Regions from separate parts of the Paenibacillus sp. CFBP 13594 genome, predicted to be linked through region 3. Evidence: riboswitches for the same ligand, from Rfam matches in the RefSeq annotation. Region 3 holds a riboswitch; each other region holds the start of a gene.
The links. Region 3 has a riboswitch for cyclic di-AMP ahead of IFU39_RS02480 (3D domain-containing protein). Riboswitches for the same ligand answer to the same signal wherever they lie in the genome.
Positions count from the first base shown of each region.

Region 1: linked by a shared signal. The riboswitch ahead of IFU39_RS10160 (C40 family peptidase) and the one ahead of IFU39_RS02480 (3D domain-containing protein) in region 3 are both predicted to bind cyclic di-AMP.
Region 2: linked by a shared signal. The riboswitch ahead of IFU39_RS31585 (C40 family peptidase) and the one ahead of IFU39_RS02480 (3D domain-containing protein) in region 3 are both predicted to bind cyclic di-AMP.
Region 4: linked by a shared signal. The riboswitch ahead of IFU39_RS30825 (3D domain-containing protein) and the one ahead of IFU39_RS02480 (3D domain-containing protein) in region 3 are both predicted to bind cyclic di-AMP.

Region 1 covers NZ_JACYVQ010000002.1:614,820-617,023, reverse strand. The annotation lists gene IFU39_RS10170 (hypothetical protein) at 1-6, shown strand, start outside; gene IFU39_RS10165 (carboxymuconolactone decarboxylase family protein) at 150-479, shown strand; gene IFU39_RS10160 (C40 family peptidase) at 555-1,019, opposite strand; cyclic di-AMP (ydaO/yuaA leader) riboswitch at 1,025-1,156, opposite strand; gene pelA (pectate lyase) at 1,564-2,204, shown strand, end outside.
Region 2 covers NZ_JACYVQ010000019.1:18,128-20,331, forward strand. The annotation lists gene IFU39_RS31580 (GNAT family N-acetyltransferase) at 1-424, opposite strand, end outside; gene IFU39_RS31585 (C40 family peptidase) at 780-1,250, opposite strand; cyclic di-AMP (ydaO/yuaA leader) riboswitch at 1,254-1,391, opposite strand; gene IFU39_RS31590 (hypothetical protein) at 1,637-2,204, opposite strand, start outside.
Region 3 covers NZ_JACYVQ010000001.1:518,609-520,812, reverse strand. The annotation lists gene IFU39_RS02485 (polysaccharide deacetylase family protein) at 1-569, shown strand, start outside; gene IFU39_RS02480 (3D domain-containing protein) at 677-1,351, opposite strand; cyclic di-AMP (ydaO/yuaA leader) riboswitch at 1,354-1,550, opposite strand; gene IFU39_RS02475 (amino acid ABC transporter ATP-binding protein) at 1,772-2,204, opposite strand, start outside.
Region 4 covers NZ_JACYVQ010000017.1:15,365-17,568, reverse strand. The annotation lists gene rnmV (ribonuclease M5) at 1-80, opposite strand, end outside; gene IFU39_RS30825 (3D domain-containing protein) at 236-1,420, opposite strand; cyclic di-AMP (ydaO/yuaA leader) riboswitch at 1,694-1,947, opposite strand; gene IFU39_RS30820 (TatD family hydrolase) at 2,189-2,204, opposite strand, start outside.

The sequences.
Region 1 (2,204 bases), on a different contig from region 3:
GAGTAATAGCTTATGATTATGGCAGAGCCATGAGCGTTTAAATGTTTGGAATTACCATGATATCTTGGCATAATTGGCTCACTCGGGAGAGAAGATAGGTACAGTGAGGAAGATCTGTAACTATAAGCCGAGAGGGTGTGCTACAAGCCATGACATTGATGAATGATAAAGTTCATGCCTACAAGGATCAGATTGGAGCATTAAGCGATGTACTGCCAGGTGTGGTGAAGTCGTATCATGAGTTTACCGGAGAATGTTTCCAACCTGGCGTGATTGATGCCAAGACAAAACAGCTAATTGCGCTTGGGATTGGATTATTCGCCAACAATGAGGTATGTACCTTCTACCATGTAGAAGAAGCCCGTGCCAAGGGAGCAACAGATCAGGAGATTATGGAGACCGTTGCGGTGGCCGGAGCTGTTGGAGGAGGACATGCCCTCTCTCAGGGTGCGATGCGAGTGCAGAAGGCGCTGAATTAGTAAGCGATGCAACATACATTTTTCTAAGTACAAAAAAGGCATCCGGTTAATAACCGATGCCTTTTTGTATGTGAATTACATTTTACCTAACATTTTATCATACATAAACTGTCCAGTTACCCGACGTGCTGTTACGTAACGATCATTGAAGTATGGATTCGATAACTTCGTGATGCTTACACCTTTACTGCTGGAGGCATGAGCGAATTGTCCGCCGCCGATATATACACCTGTATGTGAAATGCCTTTGCCTGTTGTATTAAAGAACACCAGATCACCTGTCCGAACATTGCTCTTGGATACTGGCGTACCTGCTTTGGCTTGCTGCTGAGAAGTACGTGGCAATTCAATGCTGTATTTGTTGAAAAGATATCTCATAAAACCAGAACAGTCGAAGCCGGCTACAGTCGTGCCACCCCATTTGTAAGGAATACCTGTCATGTTGTTCACTACGGAGTTGATACTGCTTGCCTCTGTGCTTGTTGCCCCGGATGTAAATAATACAGCTGCTCCAAAAATGGAGATAATCAGTTTTTTCAAAATCAATGTTCTCCCTTCGATGCCTACGGAGTTAGCTAAGGGTTCGGTAGAAGGTTCCCTATATTTCCTATGTATAAGAATAATTCACCCAAATTGGTTCCCCCGTTTTCAAACATGAAACTCGGCAATGAATAATTAAGTTTTTGTAACTATTTGAAACTATATTGCATAAATGCGTAATTGTCAAACCCATTTAAAACCCTTCGTAATACCTCAATGTTAGCGGAATTAAGGTTTTTATATGAAAGAAGGGATCAAGTTTGGGTACCATTCATGACAAAAACGTCATTATTGGTTCGTTTAAGACGAATTTGGATAAATAAATAGGTTTGTCATGAGTTAAAAGAACTATCCCGTTATGTAGAATTAGAGAGATTATATTCATTAAGTTGCATATATTGACAAAAATCGATTTTTTGCATATTATCTGATTATCCAATCCACATATTGGATTAAAATTGATTTTATTATGCGATAATTACGCGTTTCATAAGTAAAGTAGAAGTGGAAGATTTATAAAAACGAACATAGGAGAGTGTTACATTTGAAAGCAAAGAAAATAATTACTTTTGTCCTGGCATGTACGATGGTGTTCTCAGCAGTTGGAATGGCAGTTCTCCCTGTAGGGACGGTATCTGCTGCGGATGCTTCAGGTACTACAGCGAGTATTTCTGATATTTTGAAGAACCAGCTCCCGGATGGAGGTTGGAGAAAAGATTATAAACAGACAAGTGGAGAGTGGGCGAAGTCCACGATAGACAACAAGGCTACATACTCAGAAATTAGAAGATTGGCGAAGGAATTTAAAAAGACGAATGATCCCCGATACTCCACAGCTGCAATCAAAGGGATTAACTTTTTGATCAACATGCAGTATTCAAACGGCGGATGGCCACAAGTTTACCAAAGCTCCGGATATCACAAGCATATCACTTACAATGATGATGCCATGATTAACGTAATGATCATGCTGGATGAAGTAGCAGCACGCAAAGGTGATTTCTCGTTTATAGACAGCACACTTGCTAACCGTAGTAAAAATTCAGTTGCCAAAGGTGTGGAGGCGATTTTGAATACACAGGTCGTTTCAGGTGGTAAGCTGACAGCTTGGGGACAACAACATGATTCCAGTTCCCTTAAACCAGCGAGCGCAAGAATCTACGAAGTGCCATCGCTGACAGCTGG
Region 2 (2,204 bases), on a different contig from region 3:
TATCCTGGGTGACAAATCCACTCTTCAGATAGACTTGAATGGCACGAGCATTCCAAGTGAGCACTTCCAGATCGATCTCATTCTTCGGATTTCGGCGAATGGCTTCCTGTACAATGGCCGTGACAAAAGCTGTCCCTTGACCCTGACCACACAGCTCTGGATGCATGCCGAGGCCAATCCGGGTTACCCCTTGAAGTGGGAAGTATTGAGCAAATCCACATATACGATCGTTCTGATCCAGGACGATTGCATATTGCTCCTGTCGCAGCTGTGCATCTCCGAATTCCACTTCCAGAGCTTTCATCTGCTCCCAGGGGAGCCAGCTGTAGATATTGTAAGGCGGATCATACTGCCAACTGCAGATGAGCTCCGCATGTTCTTCTCGCATGGGTACAACGTGAAACGTCACAGGGGCTTCCTTCATACACTTGCATGCTCCTTTCCTTGAAACAGAACTCTTTGTCCACTCTACAAAAGTGATGTTCTTTTAGCAAGTCTTCCTTCCCCAGAAAAAAAATGAAACAAAAGTTCCGGTAATTTCGTTTATATTATAACGGGATGGGTAAAAACATCATAAGGGCACGGACGAACGAACGCAAAATGAACCTGTTGATGTCGCAGGATATACCCAGAGTATACCTTGCAACATGAATAAGGATTGAAGCACAAAAAAACCGCCGGATACATTCCTGCGGAGAATGTACCGGGCGGTTCTGTTATGCTTCTTGCTTCGTTCCAGTATGGTTAATGGTTACAGCATTATGTTGCTCAGCTTGTCCCTAGTCAAGGGCCAGTGATTCATATGCGTCCGTGCTCATAATCCGTTTCGCGCCAACATAACGATTGGCCCAATAGTTTTCACTCAATGCACTGATCGTAACGCCTTTGGAAGAAGAGGAGTGTGCAAACTTTCCATCCCCTACAAAGATTCCTACATGGGATACGCCTTTACCTGTTGTATTAAAGAACACCAGATCGCCAGCTCTCATTTCCATGCGGGATACAGAATCGCCCATGTCGAATTGGGAACTGGATTGGCGTGCCAAATCAATACCCAACTTGTCGAATACATACCGTGTAAATCCGGAGCAGTCAAAGCCGTTAAGCGTTGTTCCCCCACTTTTGTATGTAGTTCCCATTGCTGAATCAATTACTGTGTCCATCTTTGAATCTGCGAATGCGCTACCTGCACCAAGCGATAAAGCGAATGTGATGCTAAGTACAGCTGCGGTTAATTTCTTCTTGAACAAGAGATATTCCCCTTCCAATGCCTGCGAGGTTAGCTTAAGGATTCGGTTGAAGGTCCCCTATGATCCCTCTGTAGCAAGATCAATTCACCCATAACTGGTTCCCCCGCTTCCCAGGTGCCAGGAATTTGGCTGTGCTAGTTATGCACCTGCGAAATCAAGAAATGACGATTTAATTTTAAGTAGTTACAAATATGAATGTAAAGATTACAAAGTTGTTACTAAAAACTCACTGCGATTATTGTAACAGAGGAGTACGGCTTTGGCAACGTTTAGCAACAAATTTAGCAAAAAAAACCTCGACCTTTGACGGGGAAAGGTTGAGGTTTGCCTATTTATAAGTACATATTAGGCCATGAGTTTAACTTGTGATGGTAACAATTTTTAATCTATCTGCTCTCACCTTTGGATATTTTGGACTGCCATAATCGGAAATGGCTGCATATTTTCCACAGACTCAATAGACATCTGGCAAGTGGATACGTCTGTTGTAGTATAAGTCCGGTAAGTCCCGTTAATAACCATGAGGCTGAAGTGAATGCCCCAAAGACGAGCAGGTGTACTCCGCCCAGCAGGAGTGCAATGCCGATTACAGCGATGAGATGACGCAGTGCAATCCAGAGTGCTTTGAGGGTACCGTGAGCCCCGCCTTCTCCTTCTGGTGCCGAAACACCGAACTGCATGTAGAGTATGGCATGGTGGATGATCCAGCCATATACAATCCAGGCAGCAACATAAGGTATACCAGGCAAAAGTAATTGAAGGGAATGAAAACCTTCCATGAGAATAGAGTAGAGCTTCGGTATGAGCCAGTAGGCGGGCAGAAGGATCAATAATGTACGTACGGTGTGTAGCAGCAGCATCGGTTTCCACAGATTTTTGATTCCGCGGACAAAGGGGATGCGCTCTTCTGTAGAATTAAAGTGCTGAAGTGAGTAGAGCAGTCCTGCCTGAATG
Region 3 (2,204 bases):
ATGTACCTGATCCACGGTTTACTCCACAAGTACTGGATGTATTGAAGAAATACAATGTCAGAGCTACATTCTTCATCGTGGGTAGTCGTGCTGAGAAACATCCGGATCTTGTGAAACGCATCATCAAGGAAGGGCATATGGTTGGTAATCACAGCTACAATCATCCTGAATTCAGTAAGCTGTCGATGAATGCCTTTCGCAAACAAATTTTACATACCGGGGATATTATTCGACGTTTGGCGGGATATACGCCCAAGATGATTCGGCCGCCTTATGGAGACATTAATGAAGAACAGCTGAGATGGGCTGCCAAACAACACTATAGCATTGTGAACTGGAACGTAGACTCCCTGGACTGGAAAGGCCTTTCAAAGGAACAGGTGAAAGATAATATTCTTTCTGCTGTAAAACCCGGCTCCATCGTTTTGCAACATGCTGGAGGCGGTGTAGGATCAAACCTGAACGGCACGGTTGAGGCTTTGCCTGAAATCATTGAAGAATTGCGTAATCGGGGATATGAACTGGTCACCTTGGACGAAATGTTGGGATTGCCAAAGGCCAAAGATTAGGATGACCGTGATACCAAATAATGAGAATATTAAAAGGGTGCTGTTCAATCGCGAATTAGCGACTGGCAGACACCCTGTTTGAATTCATTTTAAATGTTATTTTCTCTCTACTTCAGAATGTACAGCTCAATATCCTGAAAACCAAATGAGCTTACAGACTGTTTGCTACCCGGGATAAAGATATCAATCCGGTGACCTTTGATTGCACCGCCCACATCTCGCGCTGTGGCTACAAAAGCCTGTTTTGGCAATCCTGGATGGCTATGACCAGTTACCAGTACTTTGGTTCCGAGTGGAATTACACTTGGATCAACTGCAATCGTGCCCAGTTCAAGATCATTTCCGAAATAATCGACTGCACCCCAGCCTCCATTTTCAGACGGATCTGCAGAGTATGCCGTTGCTTTTACGTTCACAGCTTTGCTGTAATCGAATGTTTTACCCCAGGCTTGAACAACTTTGTTATCTGCGTTAACGTCCAAGCTCGCTGTAGTAACAGTCTTCGCTTGGGTCTTGCTCTCCGCTGCCGCAGCGGCTGCTACATTGTTTGACTTACCGGGAATCGTAATTTTCAAACCACCATAAATGTTGTAAGGCGAAATGTCGTTGTTTGCTTTAACTAACGTGTTAATTGCTACTCCGTATTGTTTCGATAAGGTGTAGAAGGTATCCCCCTCTTTGGCCACATGAACTGAATCGGCGTGAGCCGGAACGGCTTGAATGAGCATTGCTGTTGTCATTAATGCTACTGCTGTTTTGGCTATACGTTTCTTGTTAATCATGGTCTTCCTCCCTCATTGTGCCTGCGAAGTTAGTTGTCGGATTCGGATGAGGAGCCCATCCTATAGGTTCATCATTACATTTGAAACGATATGTACCCCTAATTCACCCCAAGCAGTGTGCTGTAGATCTTCCCCCTGCACAATCTGCATCGTTACATCCCCCGCACTCCCTGTCCGGAAGTTTCGGCAGAGTTCAATATATCACAATTTTGTAACCTGAACTTGTAGTAATTCTTACCAAATGGTTTTAACATGTGTAAGCACGTGTAAGAATACTGAATACTCTAAAACTGTTGGGCGAGATGTCCCCTATATATTTGGTAACAGAATAGTTACTTTTCCGAATCCTATATTTGATTATTTTCAAACAAAAAATAGCGTCACCGACTCGAGGTCAGTAACGCTATTTAATCACTTCATTTAGAGTACTTTCGCAAGAAAATCACGTGTACGTGAATTTTTCGGTGCTCCAAACACCTCATCAGGTGTTCCCTCTTCCACAATAACCCCGCCATCCATGAACAGGATCCGGTCTCCCACTTCACGTGCAAAACCCATCTCATGGGTTACGATGACCATCGTCATCCCGCCTTCTGCAAGACGTTTCATGACATCCAGTACCTCACCGACCATCTCGGGGTCCAATGCCGACGTAGGCTCGTCAAACAGCATGACATGAGGCTGCATGGCCAATGCTCTAGCAATGGCGATCCGCTGCTTCTGTCCACCGGACAGCTGATTCGGGAATGTATCTTTTTTATCATACAAGCCCACGGTATTAAGCAAATCAGCAGCAATCTTCTCCGCTTCCAGAGTAGATTGTTTCTTCACTTTAATCGGAGCGATCGTGATA
Region 4 (2,204 bases), on a different contig from region 3:
TCTATTGTATCGGCTTCCACGGCCCGACGGATGGCTACCGTATCATCACGGCCTTCCACCACAATGACTTCTTTTATCATGTTCCATTTCTTCCTTTCTAACGCAAAAAGAAGAGGAATATCCTCTTCTCTGCCAAACGGCGGGGGAGACTGAATTCAGACTCCTCCGCCGCATATTCCGCATGAATCATTCATGCAACTATTTTATAGCATTCCCATTTCAAAGTAAAACGATTTTAGTTCGCTTCCGGCTTCACCGGACCGATCACGTAGACCGTCTTGCCTTTCTTGCGTCCAAAATTCAGGGCATGCTTCACACTGTCATAATACACATCAATTTTGTTCCCTTTAATCGCACCGCCTGTGTCTTCCGCACGACGGAATCCCAGACCTTCGATATATACCCACCAGCCAATTGGAATGACTTTGGGATCAACCGCAATGGTGCGCCCTTCCGTTACACGAGTACCGGAAGCTGTTTTAGTTCCAATGCCAGGCTCTTCAGAAGAGTAGGCAGTCATGGATACATTTTTAAGTACTTTGGAGTATTTAAAAGAAGTCCCGGATACGGTAATCACTTTGCTGCCCGAGGCAGATGTTTTCTTCGAGTTCGTTGTTGTAGCCTTTTTGGTTGTTGAAGTTTGAGCCGATACGGTCTGAATCTCAGGTTCTTTCACGACCGGTTTTGCTTTGGTGCCGACAGCGATCACTTTATCTACACGATTATTCGCGACAGATTTGCGGACCATTTTTTTGGAGACCAATTCTCCATCCTGAAATACCTTTTCGATATGCTGCACAAGTTTGCCTTCTTTGCCGTTCACAACGACACGGTTATCCCCTTTGTACAAGCTAGGGTCAGCCGTTTTAATGACTTTGTAAGCGATCGGTTGCTCTACTTCGACTGTACGCTTTGTTACGCGCACTACACGGATCTTCATCTCCGCTTTGATCGCAGTTCCAAGCGCCGGATACACTTTATCATTACTTTCAACTTGAATACCTGATTTTTGAATTGCATCTTCTACCGATGAATCCGTTGTATACAGAGTCTTGGTGTCTCCGTCTGCCGTAATGTTAACTGGAACGGCCCGCTCAATAACAATTCGGTCTCCATCTGTAATTGCCCCGTTCATGGACATGGATACCTTATCGTGAGGGCTGACTGTGATCGACTGCTCCTCCAGCATTTCCTGAAGCATTCCTGTACGAGTCTCTACCACCTGAGCTTTGCCATCAATAACCAGTGAAATTTGTTTCCCGGCCTGACCGTAAACGACTAACAAGATCATGATTGTAAGCGCAATTGAGAAAATCGCGATCAATGCCATTTGACGCATGTTCTCATGCTTCCACCGCAACGCGAAAGACTTACTGGATGATCGTGACTCATGGGTCTCTTCTGGTTGGAATGTGCCCACTTCTCCGTCCTCCTTCATAGCCTCGCCGTCTAAAGTAATGCATGATGTCTTTGACGTGACTATACCAAATTTTCTACAGAACACAGATTGGACCAACATAATCCGGTTCTGCACCATGAATCAATCTTCGCAACATGATGTCATCCTCCTGAATACCTACCGTATGATGACAATATTTCTTTTATTCAAAAACAAAAAAGCCAAAGAAAGAGTGTAAGAGGAACTCTTTCGTGGCTTCCGAATGATTTTGAATATCGGAAATTCATGCACGAGGTTGCCTCTCTTTTTCCGCTTGCGAGGTTAGCTGTCGGGTTCGGGCGAAAGAGAGCCGCCCTATCTTGGGTCACCCGCTCATGGCGGACGCCCTTGAATTCACCCCGAGACCCAAAGAAGAAATCAAATACGGCTTCGCAGATCCCTTCGCTGCTTTTGGGTCAGCGAACGTTGCGCATCGGCCAAATACACCGATGTTTAAGCCCTATTGGTTCCCCCGCTCTCCGTTAACGGAGACTCAGCGAGACTGATTCATGAAAGTAATGTTGTTTCATCGGAAAGTGTCCCTTTGTTCATCCCCCGAACATCTGTCCAATTTTCCGCACAACAATTCACTGAAAAGATGATATCCTGTTTTGATGCATGTTGTAAAGCGTTGATCAAGTACGTTTTTCTGAATATTTGGTTAAAATATTGTAATATTCTTGATTTATTTGGATCAAAGAGCAAATTACCTCCGCTTACCTGCCTTTTTCGCCTCATTTGCTCGTTTTTTTAACGAATTCCAAAT